Regions from separate parts of the Pectobacterium sp. A5351 genome, predicted to be linked through region 1. Evidence: predicted binding sites of a transcription regulator. Region 1 holds the regulator's gene; each other region holds the start of a gene.
The links. The regulator PurR, encoded in region 1, represses purine synthesis genes. The targets are predictions, from matches to a motif close to CANGCAAACGTTTGCNTG.
Positions count from the first base shown of each region.

Region 1 (7,328 bases):
AGCCACAATGAAAATAATTAGATAACCGTTGTAATAACTGACGATTTTTTTTAAACATCAGGCATGTCTCAAAGTGACCCAACGCGCTATTTACAGTACGTTTTAACACAAACCCCACCATCGTGCCGCATTTTTAGCATAATCCTAACAGTTTGGACTCGACAGCGTCACGGCGCTATACTTCCCTTTTGTTGTACTTTTAATGAGGACACTATGCGTTTACTTCACACCATGCTGCGTGTTGGCGATTTACAACGTTCTATCGATTTTTATACTCAGGTTCTGGGCATGCGCGTACTGCGTACCAGTGAGAATACCGAATACAAATACACGCTGGCTTTCGTTGGTTATACCGAAGAGAGCGAAGGTGCGGTTATCGAACTGACCTACAACTGGGGCGTCGACAGCTATGATCTGGGCAATGCCTATGGTCATATCGCGTTGGGCGTTAACGATGTTGCCGCAACTTGTGAACGTATCCGCAAAGCAGGTGGCAATGTCACGCGTGAAGCTGGCCCGGTCAAAGGCGGCACAACCGTCATCGCGTTCATTGACGATCCTGACGGCTATAAAATCGAATTGATCGAAAACGCCCACGCGGGTAACGGCATTGGCCACTAATATCCTACATTCTACAGGTGCTGTATCAGCACCTGTTCTCTCCTCTTCTACTACCTCCGCCTTTGTAAGACAACGGACATGCTGCATCCCCAGCCAAAATTTGCCATAATACGCGCTGCGTTTTGCTAACAATTAAGAGACAAATGGCTGATAAAAGTGATCTGAACGCCCTGAGCGGTCGTTTTCGTGGGTTTTACCCGGTTGTGATTGACGTCGAAACCGCCGGATTTAATGCGAAAACTGATGCCTTGCTGGAAGTTGCGGCGGTAACATTAAAAATGGATCAAGACGGTTGGTTGCAGCCAGATGAAACACTACATTTTCATATTGAACCATTCGAAGGTGCGATCCTGGAACCCGCCGCGCTGGCGTTTAACGGCATTGACCCCACCAATCCGCTACGCGGTGCCGTGAGTGAATATGATGCGTTGCATGAAATTTTCAAAGTCGTGCGCAAAGGGATCAAGGAGCAAAACTGCAACCGTGCCATTATCGTTGCGCATAATGCCACATTCGATCACAGTTTCATGATGGCAGCAGCGGAACGCTGTAGCCTGAAACGCAACCCATTCCACCCTTTCGCTACCTTCGATACTGCGGCACTCAGCGGACTGGTGTTAGGCCAAACCGTCCTTGCTAAAGCCTGTATTACTGCGGGTATTGCATTTGACTCCAGCCAGGCACACTCCGCACTGTATGACACCAACCAAACGGCACTTCTATTCTGTGAGCTGGTTAACCGCTGGAAGCGTTTGGGCGGATGGCCGATTGCGCTGGAAGAAAATTCGCAGGAAGACGTGTCAGCCGAACATTAAGAAGAACGGAAAAATTGAGACAAGAAACGGGTGCCATAAGGCACCCGCTGGAAGAATTTACGCTCGCATCGTAACAACAGGTGACATCGTCATTACGTCAAAAGAACGCATTACTCTTGATCGGCCTGCTGCGCGTTGTATTTGTCGGCCGTTTCTTTGATCAGCGGTTGCAATTCACCACGCTGGAACATTTCAACCACGATATCACAACCACCAATCAGCTCGCCATCAACCCACAGTTGTGGGAACGTCGGCCAGTTCGCGTATTTCGGCAGCTCAGCGCGGATATCCGGGTTCTGTAAAATATCAACATACGCAAAACGCTCGCCACATGCAGACAACGCCTGAACCGTTTGTGCGGAAAAACCGCAACTTGGCAATTTCGGGGAGCCTTTCATGTACAGCAGAATCGGGTTTTCAGCAATTTGGCGCTGAATTTTTTCAATTGTCGGTGTCGTCATCTTCTTGCTTCCTTAAACCTATAGGATGGCTAACGTCCAAAACGCTAGCCATGAGCCGCCGTCAGAGATACTACGACAGCGACATTGACTCAGTGATATTGTACCGATGCCACCAGCCACAAAAAAACGCCATTTTTTGTAGGGGTATTTTCCCGGCAAGTTATTCGCCATTGATGAAATCGACGCCAGAAAGCGTTGATAAATCAATCGAAAAAACAACTATTAACGTTTTTTCACTATTCTGTATGAATAAAGCGGTCATGCCCACTTTTTTATGACGCCGTTTTCAGGAATACTGTGCGGATTGAGCGAGTTAAGGATTATGTTCGGTCACTTTTATTATGCGCTTATTTATTACTCTTTTTATATTATTTTTCAGCAATCTGTCCCTGAACGTCGTTCAGGCTGCGCCGCATACTCCGCATTCTGCGCCAAAGAAAAACACTGTTGAAGAAACCAATAAGAAAAGCCGTCAAACAAAAGGTAATGCGAAATCACCGACACCGATCAAAAGCAAAAAACCAGAACCCAGCGTAGCTAACACGAAAACCAAACCCCGCAGCGCGAACAAACCGACAGAAAAAAAGCCGTCACGGACGCAAAGCAGCACACCCGCGCTAGTGAAAAAAAATCTCAAAAAGCTAAAGCCTGAAGAAGAGAAACAGACAACCGCACAGGCCAGAGTCAAAAGCGGGCTGAAGAAAACGGCGATCAAGGGAAAAACGGAGAAAAATCCGGCCCCTACTGAAAAAGGCATGGCGCTGAGCGCGGCGCATAAAAAGCGTTATCAGCATGCCAAAACGACAGCAATGAATAAGTTGATGAGCCAGATAGGCAAGCCTTACCACTGGGGCGGCTCATCCCCCTTTACCGGATTCGACTGTAGCGGACTGGTCTATTACGCGTACAAAGATGTCGTTAAGATCCAGATTCCACGCACGGCTAACGAAATGTATCACCTGCGTGATGCCGCTCCGATTAAAAAGAGCGAACTAGAAAGTGGCGATCTGGTCTTCTTCCGCATCAATAATCGCGGCGCAGCCGATCACGTCGGGGTTTATCTGGGAGAAGGAAAATTTATCCAGTCGCCTCGTACCGGTTCAGATATTCGTATCAGCAAGCTGAATGAAGATTATTGGCAGGAGCACTACGTTGGCGCGCGTCGCGTGGTAACACCGCAGACCATTCGTTGAGAAACAGATTCAGACACGTTTTATGCAATATAAACGTGTCTGAATACCGAAAACCACACAGAGACATCGTTCGGTTAGTTCAGCACCGCAACAAAACTGAACACAATGATCATCGCCAATGCGCCAAGCGTTGTCAGCAAAGACATCTTCAGATCGGTATCCATAAATCACTCCTTATTAACGAACAAATTTTATCTGAAAGAGGAAACTGCCCTTTACAGCGAACCCATTCAGGCGGTTAAAACCACAAACAATAGGGTTATTACGATTCTTTCATAATTTTAGTGAAAAATCTCGGACCAATGCATCACTAATAGTATAAATTAGCCCTTTCCCTTTCATGATAAATCGGACACAATCCGCTGTTTATGAAAGCGCTGCGTATCGGTCGAAAAACGTCAACCCAGATCCCTTCGGTATAACATTCGGCATTCTCCTTCTGAAATCCTGTTTTTTAGCTTAGAAGAAGAACTTTAAACGTAGGCAAACGATTAACAATATACTTACGTCTGTAACAGGTAAGTTCAGGAGTCATTTTTAGATGGCAACGATTAAAGATGTGGCAAAACGTGCTGGTGTTTCCACCACAACCGTATCGCACGTGATCAATAAAACACGTTTCGTCGCCGAAGAGACTAAGGCAGCCGTCAGGGCGGCAATCAAAGAATTGCACTATTCGCCCAGCGCCGTCGCCCGCAGCCTCAAAGTTAATCACACTAAATCAATCGGTTTGCTGGCCACATCCAGCGAGGCTCCCTATTTCGCCGAGATCATCGAAGCCGTCGAAAATAGCTGCTATGCCAAAGGCTACACGCTGGTACTGTGTAATTCGCATAACGACATCGGTAAACAGCGCGCTTATCTCTCCATGCTGGCGCAAAAACGCGTCGACGGTCTCCTGGTGATGTGTGCCGAATATCCACCTGAGTTGTTGGCGATGCTGGAAGATTATCGCAGCATCCCGATGGTCGTGATGGACTGGGGACAGATGCACAGCGATTTTACCGATACGATTATCGATAACGCCTTTGAAGGCGGCTATATGGCAGGCCGCTACCTGATCGAACGCGGTCATCGGGATATCGGTGCCATCCCCGGTATTCAGGAACGCAACACCGGCAGCGGGCGCTACCTCGGCTTTTTAAAAGCGTTGAAGGAAGCAGATATCACCGTACGCGAAGAGTGGGTAGTTCAGGGCGATTTCGAGCCGGAATCCGGTTATAAAGCCATGCATCAGATTCTCGCGCAGAAACAGCGACCAACGGCCGTATTCTGTGGTGGCGATATCATGGCGATGGGTGCCATCTGCGCGGCAGACGAACTGGGTCTGCGCGTGCCGCAGGATATTTCGGTGATCGGTTATGACAACGTGCGCCACGCGCGTTTCTTTACGCCGGCGCTGACCACCATTCATCAGCCGAAAGAGCGTCTGGGGCAGTCCGCCTTCGCGATGTTGCTGGATCGCATTACCAGTAAGCGGGAAGATGCGCACGTCATTGAAGTCCATCCGACGTTAATTGAACGCCGCTCTGTGGCAGACGGCCCTTACCTCGATTATCGCCGCTAAGCGCGGCGACACGATACAGATAACTTTTTTATTCCAGCCAGTTCTCCTCTCTGCTTCAGCCAATTTTCTTGTATGCTGGCTGAAGTGGTTCTAAATTTAATACCGCGTTTCATTTTCTCTGGTGACAGCCGATACGTCGGCTGCGATAAGTGCTGCCCAGGTATGTTTTACGATACTTTTACACGTAAAAAGTTAAGGAGACATGATGGGGTTACCTTATACAGAAGAATGCGCGCCCTGGTTCCACATCGTGCAGAACATGTTGGATGTAGCAGATATCACCATCAACGGCCCCGTTCTTTTGACATCCGCGTAACCCATCCCGGCTTTTTTAAGCGTGTTCTGCGTGAAGGATCGCTGGGACTGGGAGAAAGCTACATGGACGGGTGGTGGGAATGTGAACGACTGGATATCTTTTCCCATCGTGTCCTGCTCGCGAGGTTGGAGGCGAAACTGCCCCGCCGTCTGCACGATCTCACACGGGTCGCCCTCTCCCGTATCATGAATCCGCAATCCCGTAGACGTGCTCCCTGTCCGTTCCCGCCGGATGTTCAGCTACTACCTTAACCTTTGTGCCGGAGCCTTCCGATCAAGAACCCTCCAGCTCTGGCAAGTGGTGTTCAGTCTGGATGGGGTCGACGGAGGATTACGCGTTCCACGCTGACAGAAAAGAAAAAACCGGACGAGGCTGTTCGTCCGGTTTACAAGAACAGATAACGCAGAAATTACTCTTCTTTGCTTAGGTCGCTTGCCTGCTTGCTGGCCAACACGCGCTCAACCGTATCCACTACGGCCTGTGTCTGCGGATCGATTTCAATATTGATGCGATGCCCCAGACGTTTCTGCCCCAGCGTAGTACGGTTCAACGTTTCGGGAATTAAATACACGCAGAAGCGCCCGCGAGTCACTTCCCCTACCGTCAGGCTGATACCATCAATCCCGACGAAACCTTTATGCAGCACATATTTCATCAGCGCTTCATCTGCCAGACGGAACCAAATCTGATGGTTATTCTCTGAAACCTGAATCTTCACCACTTCCGCCGTACACATGATGTGACCCGACATGACGTGTCCACCGATCTCGTCACCGAATTTTGCGGCACGCTCAATATTCACGACATCGCCTTCATGAATATCGCCCAGATTCGTTAATCGCAGCGTTTCCTTCATGAGATCAAAACTGACACGATCGCCGTCAATAGCGGTTACCGTCAGACAGCAACCGTTGTGCGCCACCGAAGCACCGGGCACAAGCCCTGGCAACAGGTCGGGCGGGAGTTGGACAACGTGGATGCGAAAGTTAGATTTTTCTTCAATCGACACCACCGACGCAGTGCCCTGAACAATACCGGTAAACATGCGGTTTGCCTCTTAAAAACAAAGAAATGACTTTGTGCAGTGTGCCCGATATTCCACGGAAAACCAAACCGGAATACGGTACGTCAGACGTTATCGAAACCGCTGCGTAACAAAAAGAATATATTCTCTTTCGAGCTGGTTTACTTTTATTAAATCGTTACAATAACGTTCTCGTTTTATTCTTGACGTTTTTCATATCCAGAGTATTCACCCCGCTAGCAAAATTAAGTCATTCAAGGAAGGTATCCGTGCAACAGTATCTGACAGAAGCGCGTAAATTATCAGCGCTTGCTGTTCCTGTCATTATTGCGCAAGTGTCCCAAACGTCGATGGGTGTCGTTGACACCGTCATGGCTGGCGCTTATAGCGCCACCGATATGGCCGCCGTTGCTGTAGGAACGTCAATCTGGCTACCTGCCATTCTTTTTGGTCACGGTCTGCTGTTGGCGCTGACGCCCGTTGTCGCACAGCTTAACGGTTCTGGCCGACGCGATCGCATCTCGCATCAGGTGCGACAAGCTTTTTTCCTGGCCGCTATTATTTCTGTCTTTACGATGCTGGTGCTGTATCAAGGGGAATATGCCATTAACCTGATGAGCGACGATTCGCCGGAACTGGCGGCGAAAGCCATTGGCTACCTGCATGCGCTGCTGTGGGGCGTACCTGGCTATCTGTTCTATCAGGTTTTGCGCTGCCAGTGCGAAGGGCTATCCAAAACCTACCCCGGCATGATGATTGGATTCATCGGGTTGCTAATCAATATCCCGATCAACTATGTCTTTATCCACGGTAAATTTGGCATGCCCGAACTGGGCGGTGTAGGCTGCGGCGTCGCTACCGCATCGGTTTACTGGATCATGATGCTGTTGATGATGGCCTACACCCGACGCGCCTCTTGGCTACGCGATATCCGGCGGCATCGTCCGGCATTCCGCCCAGACGTTGCCGTACTCAAGCGCCTCTTTGGTCTCGGTTTACCTATCGCGTTGGCGCTGCTTTTCGAGGTCACGCTGTTTGCCGTAGTGGCGCTGTTGGTGTTACCGCTGGGCGTCGTGGATGTGGCCGGTCACCAGATCGCGCTGAATTTCAGTTCGCTGATGTTCGTCCTTCCGCTGTCGGTTGGCGTCGCCACCACCATTCGCGTCGGACATCGGTTAGGGGAAGGTTCGGTCGATAACGCCCGCATTGCCGCGCATACTGGCATCATGGCCGGCGTGGCGCTAGCCAGCTGTACGGCCATTTTCACCACGCTGCTGCGTGAGCCTATTGCGCTGCTCTACAATCAGGATCCACTGGTGGTGGCAATGGCG
Region 1 covers NZ_CP116477.1:1,908,840-1,916,167, reverse strand. The annotation lists gene gloA (lactoylglutathione lyase) at 214-621, shown strand; gene rnt (ribonuclease T) at 765-1,436, shown strand; gene O1Q74_RS09120 (Grx4 family monothiol glutaredoxin) at 1,547-1,897, opposite strand; gene O1Q74_RS09115 (C40 family peptidase) at 2,239-3,090, shown strand; gene cydH (cytochrome bd-I oxidase subunit CydH) at 3,165-3,254, opposite strand; gene purR (HTH-type transcriptional repressor PurR) at 3,632-4,657, shown strand; partial or broken gene O1Q74_RS09100 (cyclopropane-fatty-acyl-phospholipid synthase) at 4,863-5,185, shown strand; gene O1Q74_RS09095 (riboflavin synthase subunit alpha) at 5,383-6,018, opposite strand; gene O1Q74_RS09090 (MATE family efflux transporter) at 6,267-7,328, shown strand, end outside.

Region 2 (7,328 bases), 620 kb from region 1:
GAGGTCAGCATACCTTCAATAGCACCGATTCCACCGTGTACCTTATGCCAGCCATGAAACAGCATCAACACGCTGAAAGATACGCGCAAAAACAGTTTGCCAAAGTCCGGCTTGTCTAATAAACGGTTAACACCATCCAGAATACCCAGCATAGTTCACCTATCTCTTTAGAGTTATGTAGGAAGAATAAGAATTACTCTCAGATTAATCTGAGCCACAAAAAAAGAATACGTTGATTACGCAAAATATTGATCTGGGGCAACAAAAATCTCATTCAAATTAATTAACTTTCACTTGAAATTTTGATCAATTTATTTGTTTTTAAAAGTCCCTGTTGCCTGATTAACACCTTATTGCGCAATATTCTTCAGCACACATATTATTTGACACCTACCAAAATCAGAGTAGTAAACCTTTTTATACGATTTTCTCATCCATCCAACCACCAACAGTGGTGCGGTAAGCGCGAAGTACTGACTCAATCGACCAGTTATGCTATAACAGCGCTCTTGCTGTTCACCGCCTTTTGTGAGCAGCACTCTTATCACTAAGGCTATCTAGGGTTCATTATTATGATTACGCTTCATACCAATCACGGCGATATCGTTATTAATACGTTTGCAGACAAGGCGCCGGTTACCGTAGAAAACTTCCTGAACTACTGCCGCAGCGGTTTTTATGACAACACGATCTTCCACCGTGTGATTAATGGTTTCATGATCCAGGGCGGCGGCTTCGCTCCCGGTATGGATCAAAAAGAAACCAACGCGACAATCAAAAATGAAGCCAATAACGGCCTGAAAAACGCGCGTGGCACGCTGGCAATGGCTCGTACCAACGATCCACACTCTGCCACTGCCCAGTTCTTTATCAACGTTGTTGATAACGACTTCCTGAACTTCCGTTCAGAGCGCGCTGATGGCTGGGGCTACTGCGTTTTCGCTGAAGTTACCGAAGGTATGGACGTCGTTGATAAAATCAAAGGCGTGGCGACTGGCCGCAGCGGCATGCATCAGGACGTACCGAAAGAAGACGTGGTGATTACCCACGTAACGGTCAGCGAATAATCTGACTGGCATGGCAACGCTGTTCATTGCCGATCTGCATTTAAGTCTTCATGAACCGGCGATTACCGCCGGTTTTCTGCGTTTTTTACGCCATGATGCGATTCATGCCGATGCGCTTTACATTCTTGGCGATTTGTTCGATGCCTGGATCGGCGACGACGATCCCCAGCCGCTGCATGCGACCATTGCTGCGGAACTCTATGCCTTACATCAGCGCGGTATTCCCTGCTATTTCGTACACGGTAACCGTGATTTCCTGATCGGTAAGCGTTTTGCCAGACAAAGCGGAATGACGCTGCTACCAACGGAAACCGTGCTCGACCTCTACGGCCAGAAGATCCTTATTCTGCATGGTGATACGCTGTGTACCGACGATCATCACTACCAACAATTCCGTCACCGGGTCCATAACCCGTTTATTCAGCGACTCTTCCTGCTATTGCCTTTATCATTACGCATGAAAATCTCGGCGAAAATGCGTGCGACCAGCCAGCAGGAAAACCAGAAAAAATCGCAGCAGATTATGGATGTCAATCACGACGCCGTGCTTGAACGCCTACGGTATTATCAGGTGAAGACGATGATCCACGGCCACACACACCGCCCCGCCATTCATCAGGTCGATCTCGGTGAATCTTCTGGTCGGCGTGCCGTTCTGGGTGCCTGGCATGAAGAAGGGTCGATGATTAAGGTCACACCACAAAATATCGAACTGATTTCCTTCCCATTTTAATGCGTTTCCTGACATTGACTTAACGGCCTCTCACCTCATTCCCCCAGCATTTCCGCATACGCAACCGTTTTCCTCGCCATAATGGCGTGATATGCTCTACGCCCTCAACGCCAGACCCTCCCTGTCTGGCCGACGCGAACGCGTCACGAACACGTACAATCACAGGAGCGTTACAGGCATGTCATCCAACGTTGCCCCGGCTAAAATTGCCATCGTCATGGGTTCAAAGAGTGACTGGGCCACCATGCAGTTTGCTGCGGAAATCCTCACCACGCTGAACATTCCTTTTCATACCGAAGTCGTTTCCGCACACCGGACGCCGGATAAGCTGTTCAGCTTTGCAGAACAAGCGGCACAGAACGGTTTTGATGTGATTATCGCTGGCGCAGGCGGCGCAGCACACCTGCCGGGTATGCTGGCAGCGAAAACGCTGGTTCCCGTGCTTGGCGTACCGGTACAAAGCTCAACGCTGAGCGGTGTAGACAGCCTGTATTCTATCGTCCAAATGCCTCGCGGTATTCCGGTCGGCACGTTGGCCATTGGCAAAGCGGGCGCAGCGAATGCGGCTCTGCTGGCCGCACAAATTCTCGCCCTGCACGATCGTGGCATCGCCACCCGACTGACCGACTGGCGTCAGGCGCAAACCGATGATGTGCTCTCTCATCCCGATCCGCGGGAGGAGGCATGAAACCGGTCTGCGTATTAGGCAATGGTCAGTTGGGCAGAATGCTACGTCAGGCTGGCGAACCGTTAGGGATCGCCGTTTATCCCGTGGGGCTGGATGCTGAGCCGGAATCGGTGCCGTTTCATAACAGTGTGATTACCGCCGAGATTGAGCGCTGGCCGGAAACCGCCCTCACTCGTGAGTTGGCCGAACACACGGCGTTTGCGAACCGTGATATTTTCCCGCGTCTGGCCGATCGCCTGACGCAAAAACAACTGCTGGATTCGCTGAATCTGGCAACCGCACCCTGGCAATTGCTGGCCTGTGCCGATGAATGGCCACACGTCTTCGCCTCATTAGGTGAATTGGCTATCGTTAAACGCCGCGTTGGTGGTTACGACGGTCGCGGACAGTGGCGCTTGCGCGACGGCGAGCAACAGACGCTGCCCGCTGACTGCTACGGCGAATGCATCGTTGAGCAAGGCATTAATTTTTCAGGCGAAGTCTCGCTGGTTGGCGCGCGCAATACGCACGGTAAATGTGTGTTCTATCCGCTCACCCATAACCTGCATCAGGATGGCATTCTGCGTACCAGCGTCGCTTTCCCTCAGCCCAACCCGCAGTTGCAAGCACAGGCCGAGCAGATGTTGTCCGCGATTATGAATGCGCTGGGCTATGTGGGCGTGATGGCAATGGAATGCTTTATCGTCGGCAACCGTCTGCTCATTAACGAGCTGGCTCCACGCGTACACAATAGCGGACACTGGACGCAAAATGGTGCATCGATCAGCCAGTTTGAACTGCACCTGCGCGCCATTCTCGACCTGCCGCTGCCGGAACCGGTCGTCGAAACGCCTTCGGTGATGGTCAACCTGATTGGCACCGACGTGAATATCGACTGGCTGACGCTGCCGCTGGTACATCTGCACTGGTATGAGAAAGCCGTTCGCCCTGGTCGCAAAGTGGGGCATCTCAACCTATCATCGTCGAACGCCGCACAGTTAAGACACTCGCTGCAATCGCTGGCACCTCTCTTACCCGAGGAGTACCACAGCGGTCTGGAGTGGGCAGAAGAAAAACTCATCGCCTGACAGCTCGGTAACTGTTATCCGGCAGGTTACCGCCTGTCGGATAACCGCCTCGTGTGTTAATCGTCCACGGTGAATAACAACGCGATTCGATGCGTGCGCAGGAAGCACGCTCGCGATACCGCACCGTAAAAAAAGAGAAAAACCATCATTGCGCGTGACATCAGAAAAATTGCGTTTATTATTTTAGCTACCCTTTATTTTATTTATTGTTCATTTTTTATCATTCAGCAATGAAATAAAGTATCAATAACGAGCCGTTAAAAATATTTAAAATAAAGTATCAGGATTGATGTTTTAATTTTCGCGGAAATTTATTAAAATATTTCCCGTCAATTCATTTCTGTGATCGCCTCAATATTATTCGCTGACCACCACGATATAGAATGCCGCCACAAAACAGTATTGACCTGTTGACATAATTAGCAATATGTCTTGTTCGTTTTTCAAACTCTGTAACGGCAAGTTGCCGGTACTGTAATTTTTATACCCCTGTACGACGGGTATTAATGTGTTCACCGAGGAGAAATCAGTATATGAGCACAATTCAAGATAGCAGCCAGGTGTTAGAACAGACTTCAGGATGGCGTAAAAGCGATACCGTCTGGATGCTGGGCCTCTACGGCACAGCCATCGGCGCTGGTGTGTTATTCTTACCTATCAACGCGGGTATTGGTGGTTTAATTCCGTTAATTATCATGGCGCTGATTGCTTTCCCGATGACATATTATTCTCACCGTGCTTTATGCCGTTTTGTATTATCAGGCAAAAAAGGTGGCGAAGATATTACCGAAGTTGTTGAAGAACATTTCGGCGTTGGTGCAGGTAAATTAATCACTTTGCTTTATTTTTTCGCTATTTATCCGATCCTATTAGTTTATAGCGTCGCCATTACCAATACGGTAGATAGCTTTATTACTCACCAATTACATCTGCCTTCTCCACCGCGTGCCCTGCTGTCATTAATATTAATTCTCGGGCTAATGTTTATTGTTCGCTTCGGTGAAGCGATGATCGTTAAGGCAATGAGCATTCTGGTTTATCCTTTTGTTGCCGTGCTGATGTTGCTGGCGCTTTATTTAATTCCTAATTGGAATACCTCTGTTTTTGAAAACATTTCTCTGAGTTCCAGCGTCACGGGCAACGGTCTGTTGGCGACATTATGGCTGGCTATTCCGGTGATGGTTTTCTCCTTCAACCACTCGCCGATCATCTCTTCTTTCGCCGTTGCCAAACGGAAAGAATATGGCGATGACGCAGAGAAAAAATGCTCACGCATTTTGTCTTACAGCCACATCATGATGGTCCTGACCGTGATGTTCTTCGTCTTCAGTTGCGTACTGAGCCTGTCTCCGGCTGAGCTGATGGAAGCAAAAACACAGAACATTTCTATTCTGTCCTATCTGGCGAACCACTTTAACAACCCGGTCATGGGCTATCTGGCACCGGTTATTGCCACCATCGCGATCTCTAAATCGTTCCTGGGTCACTATCTGGGTGCAGGCGAAGGCTTTAACGGCATGATCGTGAAGTCCCTGCGCAGCAGAGGAAAAACCATTTCCCACACCAAATTGAACCGCATCACTGCGCTGTTCATGCTGATCACGACCTGGATTGTGGCAACACTGAACCCAAGCATTCTGGGTATGATCGAAACGTTAGGCGGCCCGATTATCGCATGCCTGCTGTTCCTGATGCCGATGTATGCTATTCAGAAAGTCCCGGCAATGAAGAAATACAGCGGCCACATCAGTAACGTCTTTGTCACCCTGATGGGACTGATCGCTATTTCCGCCATCGTTTACAGCCTGCGCGATCTGCTGTAACCCCCCCACTCGACTTTAACGCCGATACGTTATTTTCTAGTCATACCCTAAATAATTCGAGTTGTAGGACAAAACGTTAACGTTTTGAACAACGCGAAGTGTTGGCCCTTTAGGGCGATGCTCAGCAATGAGCATCGTAACGCGGCAACCACACGAATCCCCAGGAGCTTACTCAAGTAAGTGACTGGGGTGAGTGGGGACAAATCGGCTTAACTGATTTGAACGCCGCTTGCGGCGGCCCTGCAAGGCTGAGGGATCCCCACAAAATCATCGCTAATAAACCAGCACCATATTTCGGTAGGTGCTGGTGAGTTGGGCTAAAATACTCTCCAGCTTCACTCGCCTGATTATTCGCGGTGAATGCCGCAGTACATTTTCCGCCAGTGTCAAAAACGATATCACTCTTCGACTTTTAAGGCTGTTCGCCTGATAATGAAGATGAAGACCTTTATTTTCAAAATGATATCCTAATAACCAGAGAACAATTGATGCCAGTGTTGCCAGCAAACTCAGCACCCAAAGCCGCTCACCCGTTTTGCTTCCACAGGCGCGTAAGCCAAAGCCAAATCTCTCACTCTTTTCATCGCGAAAGTTTTGTTCAATCTGCATTCTCCTGCTGTAGAGTTTCATAATTTCATGGGGCTTGAATTCATCAGTACTGGTAAATAGCAGCCACGGCTCTTTAGCTGACGCACGCTGTTCTTTTTCTGTTGTGGGATGGCTCGGTTTCCCTTTGCGACGTTGGCTTTTTCGGCCTTTCGGCGCTTTTTTATAAAGATAAAAATGTCCGTTGCATTGCGCCTTTTTTGAACGCGCCAGCGTTCCGGCTCCCAGATATTCCGCGCGCGCCGTGCCAGTACAGTCTTTCACGTTCAGCCAGCGTTCCGGGCCATGATGAAGGCAAAATTTTACGTTTCCCCGGATGCGACCAATAAAGTCCCATCCCAGTGCTTTGATATGCCGAAACCATTCATTGTGGAAGCCCGCGTCGGTGATGAGGGTGACTTTCATTTGCGGGGCAATAGCACAGGCAAGCGCGTCAAGAAAGGCTTTCTGTATCAAAATATTGTTTTGCTTTTCTGACGGAACCACCTGACTCATCAAGGGGATAGCGCGGCCATCACAGACAAGGCTGGCACGCAGGACATGAAAATCCTGAGAGGGATAGCCACTCCAGTCGACGGCAATAACACACCACGGCATGTTTTTGGTCATCATGGATGTAATCTGATTAAATATTTTCGGGATATCGTGATGAAGCGCAGTGTTTCCCAAAAGGCGGTCAACCCGTTTTATTTTATCTTTCACGCGAGCAGGGCCGGGTAAATAACGCCCGATGCAGGTGAGTGAAAGCGTGGCACCGCTTATCAACGCAGCGGTGGAATCAATAAGCGCATGTTGTCGATATTGATGTGTTGAAGCTAAAGCGTGACGGAAAAAAGTCTGGCATACTTTACGGACAGGCATAGGGTGATCTCATTGAATTTTTTGGCGAAAATCAGTAGATCATAAAACTCTATGCCTGTCTTGTTTTCTGGGGATTCCTCAGCCTGCAAGGGTGAATCTCAGGGATGAGATTCATATCTGCGCAATCCGAGCGTACAGGGATGTATTTACAGCATCTTTACGATCTATCCGTTACTACCGCCATACGGACTTTGTTAGCAACCTCATTAACCCTTTATTTTTTATCGCTTTCAGGCAGTGACCAGACAATATTGTTTTCGGCCGCCGCGATGTACCAGTCCACGGTGCTGTTAGCTGGCCTCTTGATATTTTCATGCTTCGCGAGCGCCTTGGCGGGAAAGGCTGCGGCTTTCTTTCTGATACGCAGCGGCGTCTGTTTTTTCTCACCGCTGATCTGTGCATGGAAAGATTCCACTTCAGCATCGAAGAGCACGCCTTCAATCTGATGCAGACGATTCAACCCACGCAGGATGGAAAGCAGGC
Region 2 covers NZ_CP116477.1:1,288,197-1,295,524, reverse strand. The annotation lists gene O1Q74_RS06085 (DoxX family protein) at 1-152, opposite strand, end outside; gene ppiB (peptidylprolyl isomerase B) at 573-1,067, shown strand; gene lpxH (UDP-2,3-diacylglucosamine diphosphatase) at 1,078-1,800, shown strand; gene purE (5-(carboxyamino)imidazole ribonucleotide mutase) at 1,979-2,488, shown strand; gene purK (5-(carboxyamino)imidazole ribonucleotide synthase) at 2,485-3,555, shown strand; gene O1Q74_RS06060 (HAAAP family serine/threonine permease) at 4,089-5,378, shown strand; gene O1Q74_RS06055 (IS4 family transposase) at 5,652-6,845, opposite strand; gene O1Q74_RS06050 (helix-turn-helix domain-containing protein) at 7,060-7,328, opposite strand, start outside.
Region 2: purE (5-(carboxyamino)imidazole ribonucleotide mutase) is a predicted target of PurR. The motif match lies at 1,858-1,875, and genes of this name have one in related genera.

Region 3 (7,328 bases), 1.8 Mb from region 1:
AATCGCGCCAACGGCCAACGCCAACAGCCAGGGGAAGTCATTCATCAGGGTTTTTTGCCCGGAAGATAAGGAAACGCGGTCACGTTATCACCTAAATCAGAAATACGGGCGCTACCTTTTTCCGTCACGGCATCAATGCGAATGATCGCCTGTAGCGGGATGAAACTGCGGCTAACGCCGGAAAATTCCGTTTTCAGTTTCTCGGTTGACGGGTCAACCAACACCGCAGACTGGCTATCAAACACGAAGTCGGCAATTTCAATAAAGCCGAACAGGCTGCTCTGAACCAGCTCACGCACGTAAAGCTGGTAATTTTTACCGTTATTTATAAATTGAATACGATAAAGCGCGGACTCATTACTCATTCAACACAATGCTCCCTTCAGAGACTTCACGGCACCCATCTACAATAAAAACAGGCGATAACATAACATGAAGCTCACGAAAATCGCATCCACCTCACGATGTGTTGTTTAACTTCCTCACAATCCCCTACACTGAATAAAGAACGGCTTATCTTTATCCTGACACAAACAAAAACACAAAAAGGACACGCTATGCTTTGGTCATTTATTGCTGTGCTTTTTTCTGGTTGGTTGTATGTGGACGCCAGCTACCGTGGGCCAACGTGGCAGCGTTGGTTATTCAAACCGGTCACGATGCTACTTTTGCTGGCACTGGCCTGGCAAACGCCGCTGCTTGGCGTGCCGGGCTATCTGATTGTGCTGGGATTGCTGGCAACGCTGGTCGCAGACACCTTGCTGTTGCTGCCGACTCAGCGCCTGCTTTACGCGTTTGGCGCTTATTTCCTCTCCCATCTGCTCTACACCATTAGCTTTTTTACCGGACAAATCACGCTCACATTCTTCTGGCCGCAGGCATTAACGCTCGTCATTCTGGCCGCGATCCTGATCGCGATTATCTGGGGGCGGCTGGAAGCACAGCGCTGGCCCGCCTGCGCATTCATCATCATGACCACGCTGATGGTCTGGATTGCCGGTGAGCGGTATTTTGCGCTGGGGACAAACGCGAATTTCTCCCTGCTGACGGGCACCGTACTGCTGTTTATCGCCCATGCGGCCTGGCTGATTCACCATTACTGTTTTCCGTTCCGCGCCCATCAGGCGATTGTGGCGGCGGGCTATTTTGGCGGCCATTTCCTGATTGTTCGCTCCCTCTATTTCTGACGTTTTCGGCGCTCACGAAAATCTGGCTAAGCATTGAGCGGCGGTGTAAAGTTCCTGATGAGAATCGTAATCACTAATAACCCAGGAGGAAAAGATGCACTCTCATCAGCACCACCACAATGCTGAGAAATCAGCCTGCTGCAATAACGGCGTTCATCACGCGCCGCGTACTTCCGCACAGCCACGTAGTTCCACACAGCACAGTTCCGCGCAACATGCCAAAAGCTGCTGCAATGAACACGCGCAGCATTCAAATCACGCAGACCATAGCTGTTGTTCAACCAAACACGCGTCTGACGCCGTGGGACAGACCGCCTGTGGCACAGAGCAGCATTCGTCAGACGGCGGCGGTAGCGCGGATTCAGACGACCCCGACGGTGGAGACAGCGACAGGCCCCGATCAAACCAGCGTTTCAGTTGGAAAATCAGCGGGATGGATTGTCCCAGTTGCGCACGTAAAATCGAAAATGCAGTAAAAAATCTCACTGGAATTGAACAGGCCAAAGTGCTGTTCGCCACCGAAAAACTGGTTGTTGATGCCTACACCGATATTCGCCCTCAGGTTCAACAAGCCGTTCAGCAAGCTGGCTTCACCTTGCAGGACACCGCACTCCCCCTCACACCACCCGAGTCATCTACTGTACGTCGTTTCGTACATGAATATGGTTTCTTGCTACTTTTCACTTTGCTGGCTGCTGCAAGTTGGGGACTTTCCCTGTTAAGCGAGCGCGGCGGGCAAATCGCGTTTATCGCGACCACGATTATCGGGCTGGTTCCGATCCTGAAGAAAGCGGTGCAGCTCATTCGCTCCGGTACTCCCTTCGCGATTGAAACGTTGATGAGCGTGGCTTCCATCGGAGCGCTTTTGATTGGTGCCACCACAGAAGCCACGGTCATTTTGTTGCTGTTTATGCTGGGCGAATACCTGGAGTCTTACGCGGCAAACCGCGCACGGCGCGGCGTAACAGCACTGATGGCGCTGCTTCCCGAAGACGCCATGGCGATCATCAACGGGCAACGGCGTCTCGTGCCTGTCGCCAGTCTGGTTCCCGGCGATGTGATTGAAGTCGCGCCCGGCGGGCGACTCCCCGCCGATGCGGAGCTCTTGAACAGCGACGCCAGTTTTGATGAAAGCGCCCTAACCGGCGAGTCGGTACCCATTGAGCGTACGCCGGGTGAGAAAATTGCCGCTGGCAGCCTGTGTGTCGATCGGGTCGTGCAGTTGCGCGTGGTGTCACAGTCGGGCAACAGCGCGATCGACCGTATTCTGCAACTGATAGAAGAAGCGGAAGAGCGCCGTGCGCCGATAGAGCGCTTCCTCGATAAGTTCAGCCGCTATTACACGCCAGCCATCATGCTGCTGTCGCTGCTGGTGATTCTGGTGCCGCCGCTGTTGCTAGCGCAGCCGTGGCAAGAGTGGATTTATCGCGGTCTGACGCTGCTGCTAATCGGCTGTCCGTGTGCGCTGGTGATCTCAACACCCGCGGCGATTACGTCCGGGCTGGCCGCCGCAACGCGCCGTGGGGCGCTCATTAAAGGCGGTGCAGCACTGGAATCACTGGGCAGCATCAAGACCATCGCGTTTGACAAAACGGGCACGCTGACGGAAGGCAAGCCGCAGGTGACGGACGTGTTGCCCGCCGCAGGCATTAGCGAAACGGCGCTGCTGACGCGCACCGCCGCGGTGGAATCGGGTTCGCACCATCCGCTTGCCAAAGCCATCGTTCAGCATGCGTTGTCCACAAGCACATTCCTGCCAATGGCGGAAAACCGCAAAGCGCTGGCAGGTGTCGGCGTGGAAGGCACGATAGGCGGCAAGCGGATTCAGGTCAGCGCGCCGACTCGCGTCGCACCCGACTTGCTCGACGCCGACGGGCTACAGTGGATTGACGCGTTGGAAAGCGAAGGGAAAACCGTCGTGGTGGTACAAGAAGACGACAAGCTGCTCGGTTTACTGGCGCTGAGCGATACGCTACGCCGCGATGCGCGTGAAGCGCTGGATGCCTTACAGCAGTTGGGGATCAGAGGCGTGATGCTCACGGGCGATAATCCTCGCGCAGCGGCAGCGATTGCAGCGACATTAGGGATCGATTACCGCGCCAGCCTGCTCCCTGCCGATAAGGTCACTGCAGTCAGCGAGTTGAGCAAGCAGCATCCCGTCGCGATGGTGGGCGACGGTATCAACGACGCACCAGCAATGAAAGCCGCAACCATCGGGATTGCGATGGGGAGCGGGACGGATGTAGCACTGGAAACGGCCGATGCGGCACTCACGCACAGCCGCCTGACAGGGCTGGCTGCCATGATTAGCCTGTCGCGGGCAACGCAACGTAATATTCGTCAGAACATTGCCATCGCGCTAGGGCTGAAAGCGGTCTTTCTGGTCACCAGCATTCTGGGTATTACCGGACTGTGGCTGGCCGTGCTGGCGGATTCCGGCGCAACCGCGCTGGTCACCGCCAACGCGCTACGGCTATTGAGAAAACAGGACTGATATTACCGTTGCTGGCTGTGAATTGAAGGCTCGAGATACACGGAGCGACCACGGGGCGAGGCCTCCCTACGGGAACCTCATCCCCGTGTTTCTCCTAATCACACACGTCAACGAACGATATAACGCACTGAATATTATTAACCTTTGCGCAGCAGATACCGATAGGGAAGCTGTTCGGTTTCCTGCGCCAGAAGCTCATGCTCCATGAACACGCAAAAACCGGGAATATCGCGGGTGGTGGCCGGATCGTCGGCGATAATCAGCAGCGTTTGCCCGGTTTCCATCTGGCGTACCGTCTTACGTACCATCATCACAGGCTCAGGGCAGCGCAGCCCCTGCGCATCAAGGGTTTTATCCGGGTTGGTAAAAGGATCGGTCATCAACGTTCTCAGTGCTGGAATCAAAAAACCGCCCTAGTTTACGCGGAGGATTTCCCGACGCAAGCGACGACAACGTTTGCGCATAAAACAGCCATTTTTCTGGGCAAAAGACATTGCATTAGCAAAGCAATTGCGTATTATGCCGCCGCGTTGCAGCATAAATCTGCACGCTATCTCTTGGGTTCCCTAACCCCAATAACCAAAAAGGTCACATTATGTATCGTTTTACTCCCCAGCAGCGGCTTACGGCGCTGATCTGGCTATCGTTGTTCCATATCCTGATCATTACCTCGAGTAATTATCTGGTGCAGCTCCCGGTATTGATTTTCGGTTTTCATACCACCTGGGGCGCGTTTACCTTCCCGTTTATTTTTCTGGCAACTGACCTGACGGTACGGATTTTCGGTGCACCGCTGGCGCGTCGTATCATTTTGACCGTGATGGTACCTGCGCTGGTGATTTCCTATCTGGTGTCGTCCCTGTTTTATCAGGGATCGTGGCAGTCGTTCGAGTCATTAAGTCAGGTGAATATCGTCGTGGCACGTATCGCCTGCGCCAGCTTCATGGCGTATGTTCTGGGCCAGATTCTGGATGTTCACGTCTTCAATCGGCTACGCCAGAAACGCGCGTGGTGGGTCGCTCCGGCCGTGTCGACCGTGTTTGGTAATTTCAGCGACACACTGGCCTTTTTCTTCATCGCGTTTTATCGCAGCACCGATGCCTTTATGGCCGCGAATTGGGTTGAAATTGCGATGGTAGATTATGCCTTTAAACTTTTGATCAGCCTGGCATTCTTCCTGCCGATGTACGGCGTGATGCTAAATATGGTGCTCAAACGACTGAGCGAGCAGAAATACTCAGCCGACTACCGTTCTGTCAGCAGCCACCATTAATGCCAATTGGCGGCGATTTACGCCGCCCTTTCCCGCTAAATCACTCATCATTTTGTAAAAATAACGCAGGTTCCCACAACGGTTTGCAACAACAAAACGCTTGTTTTTGCTATCTGAATAGGGTGCCATACTGTTATTACCTGTTTCAAAAGATGACCTGTTCAAAAACGAGAGAAAGGGATCCCATGTCGAATGTAATCAAATACCTCGGTGTCGGCTTGCTTGTCGGCCTGCTTGCTGCCTGTGATGGCAAAACGGATGACGCCGCAAAAGCGGGCGCGCAAGATAAACCTGCCGCAGCAGCCAGCGCGGGTCAGAATATTGAATTAATGGAGGGCAAGATTGCGTTTACTCTGCCCGCCGACATGCGCGACCAGAGTGGCAAAGTCGGAACACAGGCGAACAACATGCACGTTTACGCCAATGACAATGGCCAGAAAGCGGTCATCGTGATTCTGGGCGACAACACCACGGAAGAGTTGACCGTTCTGGCACAGCGTCTGGAAGATCAGCAGCGCACACGCGATGCCAACCTTCAGGTCGTGACCAATAAGACTATCGACGTTGACGGCAAGAAGCTGCAACAGCTCGACAGCATTATCACCAGCAGCGGACAGCAGGCTTATTCCTCCGTCGTGCTGGGTAAAGTGGAAAACCAACTGCTGACCTTGCAAATCACGCTGCCAGCCAGCAATCAGCAGCAGGCACAGAGCGAAGCAGAAGGCATCATCCACACCCTGAAGCTGAAATAATCGGTGTTATCGTCGGACAGTAGCCACCTAGGTGGCTATTTAAAGGATATAGCAAAGTACGCCGAGCGGTGCGCCAATCGCCATCGCGCCGTAGGTGGCAATGCCATTCCATGAAATCACGCGTCCGATGTGTCGAGAACCCACCACGCCGACGCCCCAGAGCGTTGCGCCGGTACCGGCAAAACTCTGTCCGGCCCCCAAAACAATGCGCCCAAGGCACAGCAGCAGCAATGTCATCACCGGCGAGGCATCGCTAAAAGCGGCCAGCAGATAAAACACGCCGCTTAACATGACGCCAGCCAACCCCCAGATGACGATGTTCTTCGACCCTTTTTCATCGGCGCTGCGACCCGCATGGGGGCGGCTCAATAGCGTGGAGAAGTATTGCAGGCTGATCACCAGCCCGGCCCAGAACGCACTATAGCCAAGGTGATCGTGCACGTACCCCGGCAGCACCGCCAACGGCAGACCAATATTCAGATAGCTGGCGAAATTGAACGCCACAATCGAAACGATGCGCAGATTAAGGCGCAGACCGCTCAGCGACGGTTCGGATGGGGAAGGTGTTGGCATGGAAAATTCACTCGCTTAACGTCCGTGTATGACGTAATTTCAAAAAAACATCGAAAAATCATATTGCTATATACTCTAAATAATTCGAGTTTCAGGAAGGCGGCAAGAGAAGGAGTCCCGATGAGCTTACTCAAGTAAGTGATTCGGGTGACTGACAAACCTGCTAAAAGCAGGTTTGAACGCTCCTTGCAGCGGCCCCAACGGGGCGAGGCACACGCCAGTGTGCCGAGTAGCGCAGCCAACGCACATGCAACTTGAAGGATGACGAGTATATTGTTGGTTATAATCAACCTTATGCTACTAAACTAATCCCGAACACAGGAGAAACGCAATGCCTGTACCGGCAGACCCGGACCGCCAGCCAACACCATCACCCCCTGCGGGGGACACATCGCCGCAGCCACCCCTTTCGCTTCTGGACAAGGCTAAATGTCTGGCCGCACGTATTCAGGCGATTCCCAGCGTGGCCCACCTGATTCGCGCGGGAGAACGTTTCAACGACCGCATGGGCAACCAGTTTGGTGCGGCGATTACCTACTTTTCTTTTCTGTCGTTGATCCCCATTCTCATGGTGTCTTTTGCCGCCGTGGGCTTTGTGCTGGCCTCCAATCCCGATCTACTGACGGGGTTGATCAACCGCATCGTTAACAGTATCAGCGATCCGAATCTGGCTACTACGCTGAAAAATACCGTCAACACAGCCGTACAGCAGCGTACTACCGTTGGGCTAACCGGTTTGCTGATCGCGCTCTATTCCGGCGTCAGTTGGATGGGAAACCTGCGCGAAGCGATTCGAGCCCAATCGCGCGACGTCTGGGAAAGAAACCCGAAAGATGAAGAGAAGATTTACTTTCAGTACACGCGGGATTTCCTGTCGCTGACCGGCCTGGTCATTGCGCTGATTATTACGTTGTTCCTGACCTCGGTTGCCGGCACCGCGCAAAACATGATTGTGACCGCGTTGGGGCTGGATGGCATTGAGTGGTTGCGCCCGGCGATGACGCTGATCGCTCTATCAATATCCATCTTCGCCAACTATCTGTTATTCC
Region 3 covers NZ_CP116477.1:95,629-102,956, reverse strand. The annotation lists gene O1Q74_RS00470 (DUF2500 domain-containing protein) at 1-45, opposite strand, end outside; gene O1Q74_RS00465 (DUF1820 family protein) at 45-365, opposite strand; gene O1Q74_RS00460 (lysoplasmalogenase) at 558-1,187, shown strand; gene O1Q74_RS00455 (zinc/cadmium/mercury/lead-transporting ATPase) at 1,282-3,681, shown strand; gene tusA (sulfurtransferase TusA) at 3,819-4,061, opposite strand; gene O1Q74_RS00445 (7-cyano-7-deazaguanine/7-aminomethyl-7-deazaguanine transporter) at 4,277-4,954, shown strand; gene O1Q74_RS00440 (DcrB family lipoprotein) at 5,140-5,706, shown strand; partial or broken gene O1Q74_RS00435 (MFS transporter) at 5,755-6,279, opposite strand; gene yhjD (inner membrane protein YhjD) at 6,611-7,328, shown strand, end outside.
Region 3: tusA (sulfurtransferase TusA) is a predicted target of PurR. The motif match lies at 4,127-4,144, and genes of this name have one in related genera.

Region 4 (7,328 bases), 2.0 Mb from region 1:
CCAGTTGCCGTTGGTTCGCAGCAGACCCCCTTCCCAGCGCGTAGAAAACTGCTTGATGTTAACGCCCATCGGTGACAAATCCAGATTCACGATAGGGTCGATAAGGTGCATGTTGCCGTTCACAATGTCGGTTGCATTGAACGACAGCGTTCCCCCTTCGCTCTGCCAGTCATTCTGCTTAAATGTGACATTTTGCAGGGCAACATCCAGGTCAATAAACGCCCATCCCGGCCCTTCAATACGGGCATCAATCAGATCAAAACGGTCAACGGTAACAGAAGGCAGTTCGGTCACGGGTTGCCAGAAGGCCTCCGGCGTTCTCTGTGTTTGCAAACGGACATTGCTGAGTCGGAGGTTACCGATCTGCCAACTGCCGTCTTCCGCGCGGCTGGCGTTGCCCGTTAGCTGCCCTTGAGCAATATCTGCACCAAAATTGCTCAAAATCAGCTGGTTATGGTTGATTTCACCCTGAACCAAGACCTGGCTGGCGGGAATATCGTTAAGTTCGAGTGAACGGGCGCTGAGCTGGAACTGCCCCTGCTTGCCCAGTAGATAGCCCGCCTCGGGTTGCCACGGCGTCATCCCGCCGTTGATCTGCTGGCCATTCAGGCACCAGTCACCGTCTTTTGCCTGCAGTGCCATCGTGCGCAGTTGGAGTACATCGGCTTCGATAGGAAGTGTGGCTGACTGTGAGGAAAGATTCAGCGTACCGCCTTCTAATTCCAGACTGGCAAAATGGCGTGGTTCGGTAAGTTGACGCACGCTAAACCCGGCTGAAACCTGCCTGGCGGTGAGCGTCGGCGGCTGGTTTTTCTGACCAAAACTGACATCGGTGAGTTGGATATGATCGGCTGTTGACCAATCATGATTGATTTTTCCCAGTGACAACTGGTAGTCGGTGTTCTGGTTTACCCAATTACTCACCCAGCCTGCCGCCCAACTGGTTTGCAGCAATACGTATACGACCACGAGCGCTAAAAAGGCCAGCAGCAGTAGGGTCAGCAATAATTTCCCGATAAATTTCATCGTGTCAGTCCATGCCAATCGTCAGGGAGAACTGTTCTTATGCCGCAATTTCCCTGAAGGCTCAATAGGTAATGCTGTTACAGACAGTAAAAAGCGAGCGGTGTTGCATCACCGCTCGCTTTTACATGAACTGAACAGAAATTATTGCGGGTTGGCGCTATTTTTCTTCGTGAGGGAAAACCAAATTCAGCACGATTGCGGTAATCCCGCCAGCGGCAATACCGGAAGACAGTAATGTTTTAATCCAATCCGGCGCGAATTGCAGAATCAGCGGCTGCTGAGACACGCCAAGGCCAACGGCCAGCGACAGCGCAATAATCATGATTGCGCGACGGTTCAATGGCTCACGGGACACAATGCGCACACCGGAAGCGGCGATCGTACCAAACATCACGATAGTGGCGCCGCCCAGAACCGGCTCTGGAATATGCTGTACAAATCCACTAACGGCAGGGAACAGCCCCAGTGCGATCAGCATCAGTGAAACCACGAAGCCCACATAGCGGCTGGCAACACCGGTAAGCTGGATAACGCCGTTATTCTGGCCGAAGCAAGAGTTAGGGAAGGTATTGAATACGGCGGAAAGGCAAGAGTTCAGACCGTTTGCCAGCACGCCGCCTTTTAAGCGTTTCATGTACAGCGGGCCTTTGACCGGCTGCTCAGACACATCGGAGGTCGCGGTGATGTCGCCGATGGTTTCTAACGATGTCACCATGAAGACCAGCATCAGTGGGATCAACAGGTTCCAGTCAAAGCCTAAACCGTAATACAGCGGTGTTGGCACCATGATGGCCGTATCGTGTTGCGAAGACGTATTTTCCGGCAGCATTCCCATCATCCAGGCGCCCAGATAGCCCACCGCCATGGCAATCACCAGTGAGGCAACACGCAGATAGGGGTTACGTTGGCGGTTCAGCAGAATGATAGCCAGCAACACCACACCAGCCAGCAGTAAATTCTTGGGTGCGCCGAAGGTGTTATTCCCCATTGCGGCATAGCCGCCGCCGATAGAAGTCAGGCCAACCTGAATCAGCGACAGACCAATGATCATCACCACAATGCCGGAAACCAGCGGGGTGATGATGCGGCGGGTTAAATGCAAAAAACGTGAAAGAATGATTTCGGTGAAGGACGCGACCATCAGTGTACCGAACAGCGCCGCCATCATGGTGGGAACGTCTGCGCCCCCATTTTTCAGCGCCAGTCCACCCATAATCAGTGGTGTCACGAAGTTAAAGCTGGTGCCTTGAATAGACAGCAGACCAGAACCGACGGGTCCCCAGGTTTTAATTTGCAGAATAGAGGCCAGGCCGGAGGCGAAAAGCGACATGCTGATGATGCGCTGCGTATCCTGAGCGGGTAAACCCAATGCCTGACAGATCAGTAGCGCGGGGGTAATCACCGCAACAAACATGGCCAACAGGTGCTGGCTGGCGGCGAACAGCGTTTGCGGCAGCGGCGGCCTGTCTTCAAGACGATAGATGAGTTCACTGCGCTGAGGTGCGGCAGCGGCTTCTGTTTGGGACGTTTCCGTGGTGGTAGTCATGATGTAAGTTGGCGTTCCTGAAACGACAAAGAGCGCATTTTAATGATCTCTTTTCTGAAAGCAAACGTTTGCTAGCTCATCTTTTCGATATGAATTTTGTCTGAATGAGCAAGACCTTATTATTTAAGGGGATATACCCGTCATACTTCAAGCTGCATGTGCGTTGGCCGCGTTCAATCACCCGAATCACTTACTTGAGTAAGCTCATCGGGATTCCTTCGCTTGCCGCCTTCCTGCAACTTGAATTATTTAGTGTATAGTTTTAAAAAATGAAGAAGCGCTGCTGCGATTAGGCGTTGGTGTAGCGTGCGCGCTCGGGTAGCCAGCGTTCGATTAGCGCAATGGCATGCTCGGGATAGTGCTCATGCAGGTGGCGCGCAACGCGCTGTACCTGCGGAATCAGTTCCTGATCGCGCAAGAGATCGGCCACTTTGAACTCGGCATTGCCGGTTTGTCGCGTCCCTAATAATTCGCCTGGCCCACGAATTTCTAGATCGCGCTGAGCGATCACAAAACCATCGTTGCTATCGCGTAGAACCTGAAGCCGTTTTTGTGCGGTTTTGCTCATCGGCGTTTTGTAGAGCAGCACGCAGTGGGATGCCACCGCGCCGCGTCCGACGCGCCCGCGCAACTGGTGCAGTTGCGCCAGGCCCAGGCGCTCCGGGTTTTCAATGATCATCAGGCTGGCATTGGGTACATCCACACCGACCTCGATGACGGTGGTCGCCACCAGCAGTTGCAGTTCGCCCTGTTTGAAGGCCTGCATCACCGCCTGCTTTTCCTGTGCTTTCATGCGGCCGTGAACCAACCCAACCTTGAGATTCGGCAGAGCAGCCTTCAACTCTTCGCTGGTGGCTTCTGCTGCCTGTGCTTCCAGAAGATCGGATTCTTCGATCAGCGTACATACCCAATAGGCCTGCCGCCCTTCCTGCTGACAGGCATTATTCACGCGCCCGATGATGTCGCTGCGGCGTGAATCCGGTATGGCGACTGTGGTGACGGGGGTTCTGCCCGGCGGCAGTTCATCAATGACGGACGTATCCAGATCGGCATAGGCCGTCATCGCCAGCGTGCGGGGAATTGGTGTGGCGGTCATAATCAATTGATGGGGATGAAAGCCCTGTTCTTCGCCTTTTTCCCACAGCGCAAGGCGTTGATGCACGCCAAAGCGGTGCTGTTCATCAATAATGACTAACGCCAGCCCGTTGAATTTCACCTGCTGTTGAAAAATGGCGTGCGTTCCGACCACCATGGAAACCTGACCGCTGGCGATGGCATCCTGCTGCGCCTGACGCGCTTTTCCTTTTTGTTTGCCAGCCAGCCAGCCTACTTCAAGCCCCAGCGGTTCAAACCACTGACGGAAGTTATGAGCGTGCTGTTCGGCCAATAGCTCTGTGGGTGCCATTAGCGCGACCTGTTTGCCATTGGCAATAGCACGTAATGCGGCCAGCGCGGCGACCAGCGTTTTCCCTGAGCCCACATCGCCTTGCACCAGACGCATCATTGGGAAGTCTTTCGCCATATCCACTTCAATCTCCGCCACAACACGATCTTGAGCCTGTGTGGGTTTAAACGGCAGAGCGGCGAGCAGGCGTTGCTTAAGGCCATCTTTCTCCTGTAGCGACGAGGCTTTATGTCGCTGCTCCCCAGCCCGCACGGCGAGCATACTCAGGTTATGCGCCAGCAGTTCTTCCATAATCAGCCGCTGCTGCGCTGGGTGCTTACCGTGTTCCAGCTCGCTGAGCTGCATATCCGGCGGGGGACGATGTAGCGTGCGCAGCGCGTCCGGCAGGCTAATGAGCGATCGGCTCAGGGATTCAGGCAGCAACTCATCGATGGGGTTTGCATCGAGCAATGCCAATGCCTGATCGGTAAGTTTGCGGAGCGTGGCCTGACGAACGCCCTCTGTGGAGGGGTAAACCGGCGTGAGTGATTCCTGTAACTCGACCTGCGTACTATCCCCCTGAACACGATATTCAGGATGGATGATCTCCGCACCGATTTTACCGCGCTTGATTTCGCCATAAGCGGTAACGCGCTGTCCCGGTGCGAGGCTGTTTTTCATCGCGGCGCTGAAATTGAAGAAGCGCATGGTCAGCATGCCGCTGCCGTCGCTGATCTGGCAGGTCAACATGCGACGGCTGCCAAAGGTGATGTCGTTGCGTAGGATTTCACCTTCCACAGTGGCATACATACCGGGAAGGAGGTCACCAATAGGATAAAGATGCGTACGGTCTTCGTAGCGCAGAGGTAAGTGCAGCAGGAGATCCTGCACGGTTTCCAGCCCGAGTCGCGCGAACTTCGCTGCCTGACTTGCACCCACGCCGGTAAGTGTACTCAGCGGTTGGGTGTTAAGCAGGCGGCCTTTCATCAGCACTCCGACGATTGCATCGCGGCCCACCACGGGGTATCCGCGACAATTTGACCCTGATGGTCGATATGAGGGCGAGGCAGCCCTTTACGTTTTGCGACGCGTGCCAGTACCGGATAGCCCCCTTCAAACAGCAGCCGCTGCTGCTCTTCTTCATCCAGCGGGCTGTCTTCGCGCTGATACATGCCTGCTATCTGGCGCTGGCGCTGCGCTTCATACAGGATCAACGCCGAGGCTACGGAGACATTCAGCGATTGCACCATGCCAGTCATCGGAATGATGATATCCCGATCGGCCAGTTTGAGTGCTTCGGCAGTAATACCGGTTTTTTCTTGTCCGAGCAGAATGCAGGTCGGGCGGGTGTAATCAATTTCCCGAAAATCGACCGCGTGCTCAGACAAATTGGTCGCCAGAACCTGCATGCCCTCGGCTTTCAGGTGACCAACCGCATCACCGATATTGCGATGGGTTTTCACCTGCACCCAGCTATTACTGCCCGCAGCCGAGGAAACCAGCGTTTTCATCCGGCTGGTGGGCCAAATCGCATGGACCTGGTGCACGCCGACGGCATCCGCGGTACGGATAACGGCAGAAATGTTATGGGGCTTATGCACCTGCTCCATGCAAATTGTCAGATCGGGCTGACGGCAGTTGAGCATCTCTTTTATGCGTGCATAACGTTGAGGGGTCATGACGATTAATTTCGGTTACGGTTAACTTTGATGACATCCGGCATGACGCGAATTTTACGCATAATATTGGCCAGATGAACGCGATCGAGAGTAGTGAGACGGATAAAGGCGCTGTATACGCGGCCGTCTCTCTCTTCCGTATTGATGCTCTGAATATTGGAGTTAGCGGCGTTGATCGCAGCCGTCAGGTTCGCCAGCGCGCCCTGATGGTTGAACATATCGACTTTGATTTCGGCGATGAACTCTTGTTCCGTCACCTTATCCCATTCTACCGCCATGAATTTTTCAGGTTCTTTCTGATAGCCGCGAATGTTACGACAGGATTCATGGTGAATAACCAACCCTTTACCGGGGCTGACGTGGGCGATGATCGGATCGCCAGGGATAGGGCGGCAGCATTTGGCAAAGGAGATCATGACGCCATCCGCGCCTTTGATCGGCAACTTGCGCAGCCCGGTTGTTCCCAGTTCCGATTGTTCGTTCAGCAGATTTTTCGCCACGACGACGCTCATGGCATTACCCATACCAATTTCCGCCATCAAATCGTCCAGCGTCGCGAGCTTCATGCGCTCAAGCTCAAGCTGAATCGACTTTTCAGGGATGTCAGAAAGTTTACGGCCGTTGCCCAGTGCGTGGTTCAGCAAACGGCGACCGAGGCTCACGGAATCATCACGCTTGAGGTTTTTCAGCATCTGGCGGATTTTGGAGCGCGCTCTGGAGCTGACCACGAAGTTAAGCCATGCGGCATTCGGCCTGGCACCTGGCGCGGTAATGATTTCAACGGTTTGGCCGCTGGTGAGCGACTGTGACAGCGGGTAAGGCTGACGGTCGACGCGCGCGCCGACACAGGCATGGCCGATATCGGTATGTACCGCATAGGCGAAATCGACGGGCGTCGCGCCTGCGGGAAGTTCCACAATGCGGCCTTCCGGCGTGAAGACGTACATCTCGTCAGGGAAGAGGTCTGACTTCACGCTTTCGATAAATTCAAATGAGCTACCGGCACTTTGCTGGAGTTCCAACAGGCTTTGCATCCAGCGTTGGGCGCGTACCTGTGCCGTAGTGCTACTCTCGCCTTCTTTATAGGCCCAGTGCGCGGCAACACCCATTTCCGCCATTTGATCCATGTCGTCAGTGCGAATTTGTACTTCGACCGGTACGCCGTGCGGGCCAATCAGAGACGTGTGCAGTGACTGATAGCCGTTGGCTTTGGGAATGGCGATGTAGTCCTTTACTCGGCCTGGGCGCGGCTTATACAGGCTGTGAACCTGACCGAGCACCCGATAGCAGGTGTCCAACTCTTTCACGATGACCCGGAACGCGTAGATATCCATGATGGAGTGAAAACGCTGTTCTTTCAGGTGCATTTTGCAGTAGATGGAATACAGGTGTTTTTCGCGACCGCTGACGCGGCAGGCAATCCCGGCTTCGGTCAAACGACCTTCGATTTCCGACAGGATTTTTTGAATCATTTCCTTGCGGTTACCGCGTGCGGCCTTGACGACCTCTTTAATGACGCGATAACGGTTCGGATACAGCGCCTCAAAACCCAGTTCTTCCAGCTCGGTTTTGAGGTGATGGATACCCAGCCGATGTGCCAACGGACTGTATATTTCCAGCGTTTCGCGGGCAATGCGGCGGCGCTTGTCCGGGCGCAATGAACCCAGTGTACGCATGTTATGGGTACGGTCTG
Region 4 covers NZ_CP116477.1:4,295,856-4,303,183, reverse strand. The annotation lists gene O1Q74_RS19790 (AsmA family protein) at 1-1,026, opposite strand, end outside; gene O1Q74_RS19785 (nucleobase:cation symporter-2 family protein) at 1,184-2,572, opposite strand; gene recG (ATP-dependent DNA helicase RecG) at 2,862-4,943, opposite strand; gene trmH (tRNA (guanosine(18)-2'-O)-methyltransferase TrmH) at 4,943-5,635, opposite strand; gene spoT (bifunctional GTP diphosphokinase/guanosine-3',5'-bis pyrophosphate 3'-pyrophosphohydrolase) at 5,641-7,328, opposite strand, start outside.
Region 4: O1Q74_RS19785 (nucleobase:cation symporter-2 family protein) is a predicted target of PurR. The motif match lies at 2,630-2,647, and genes of this name have one in related genera.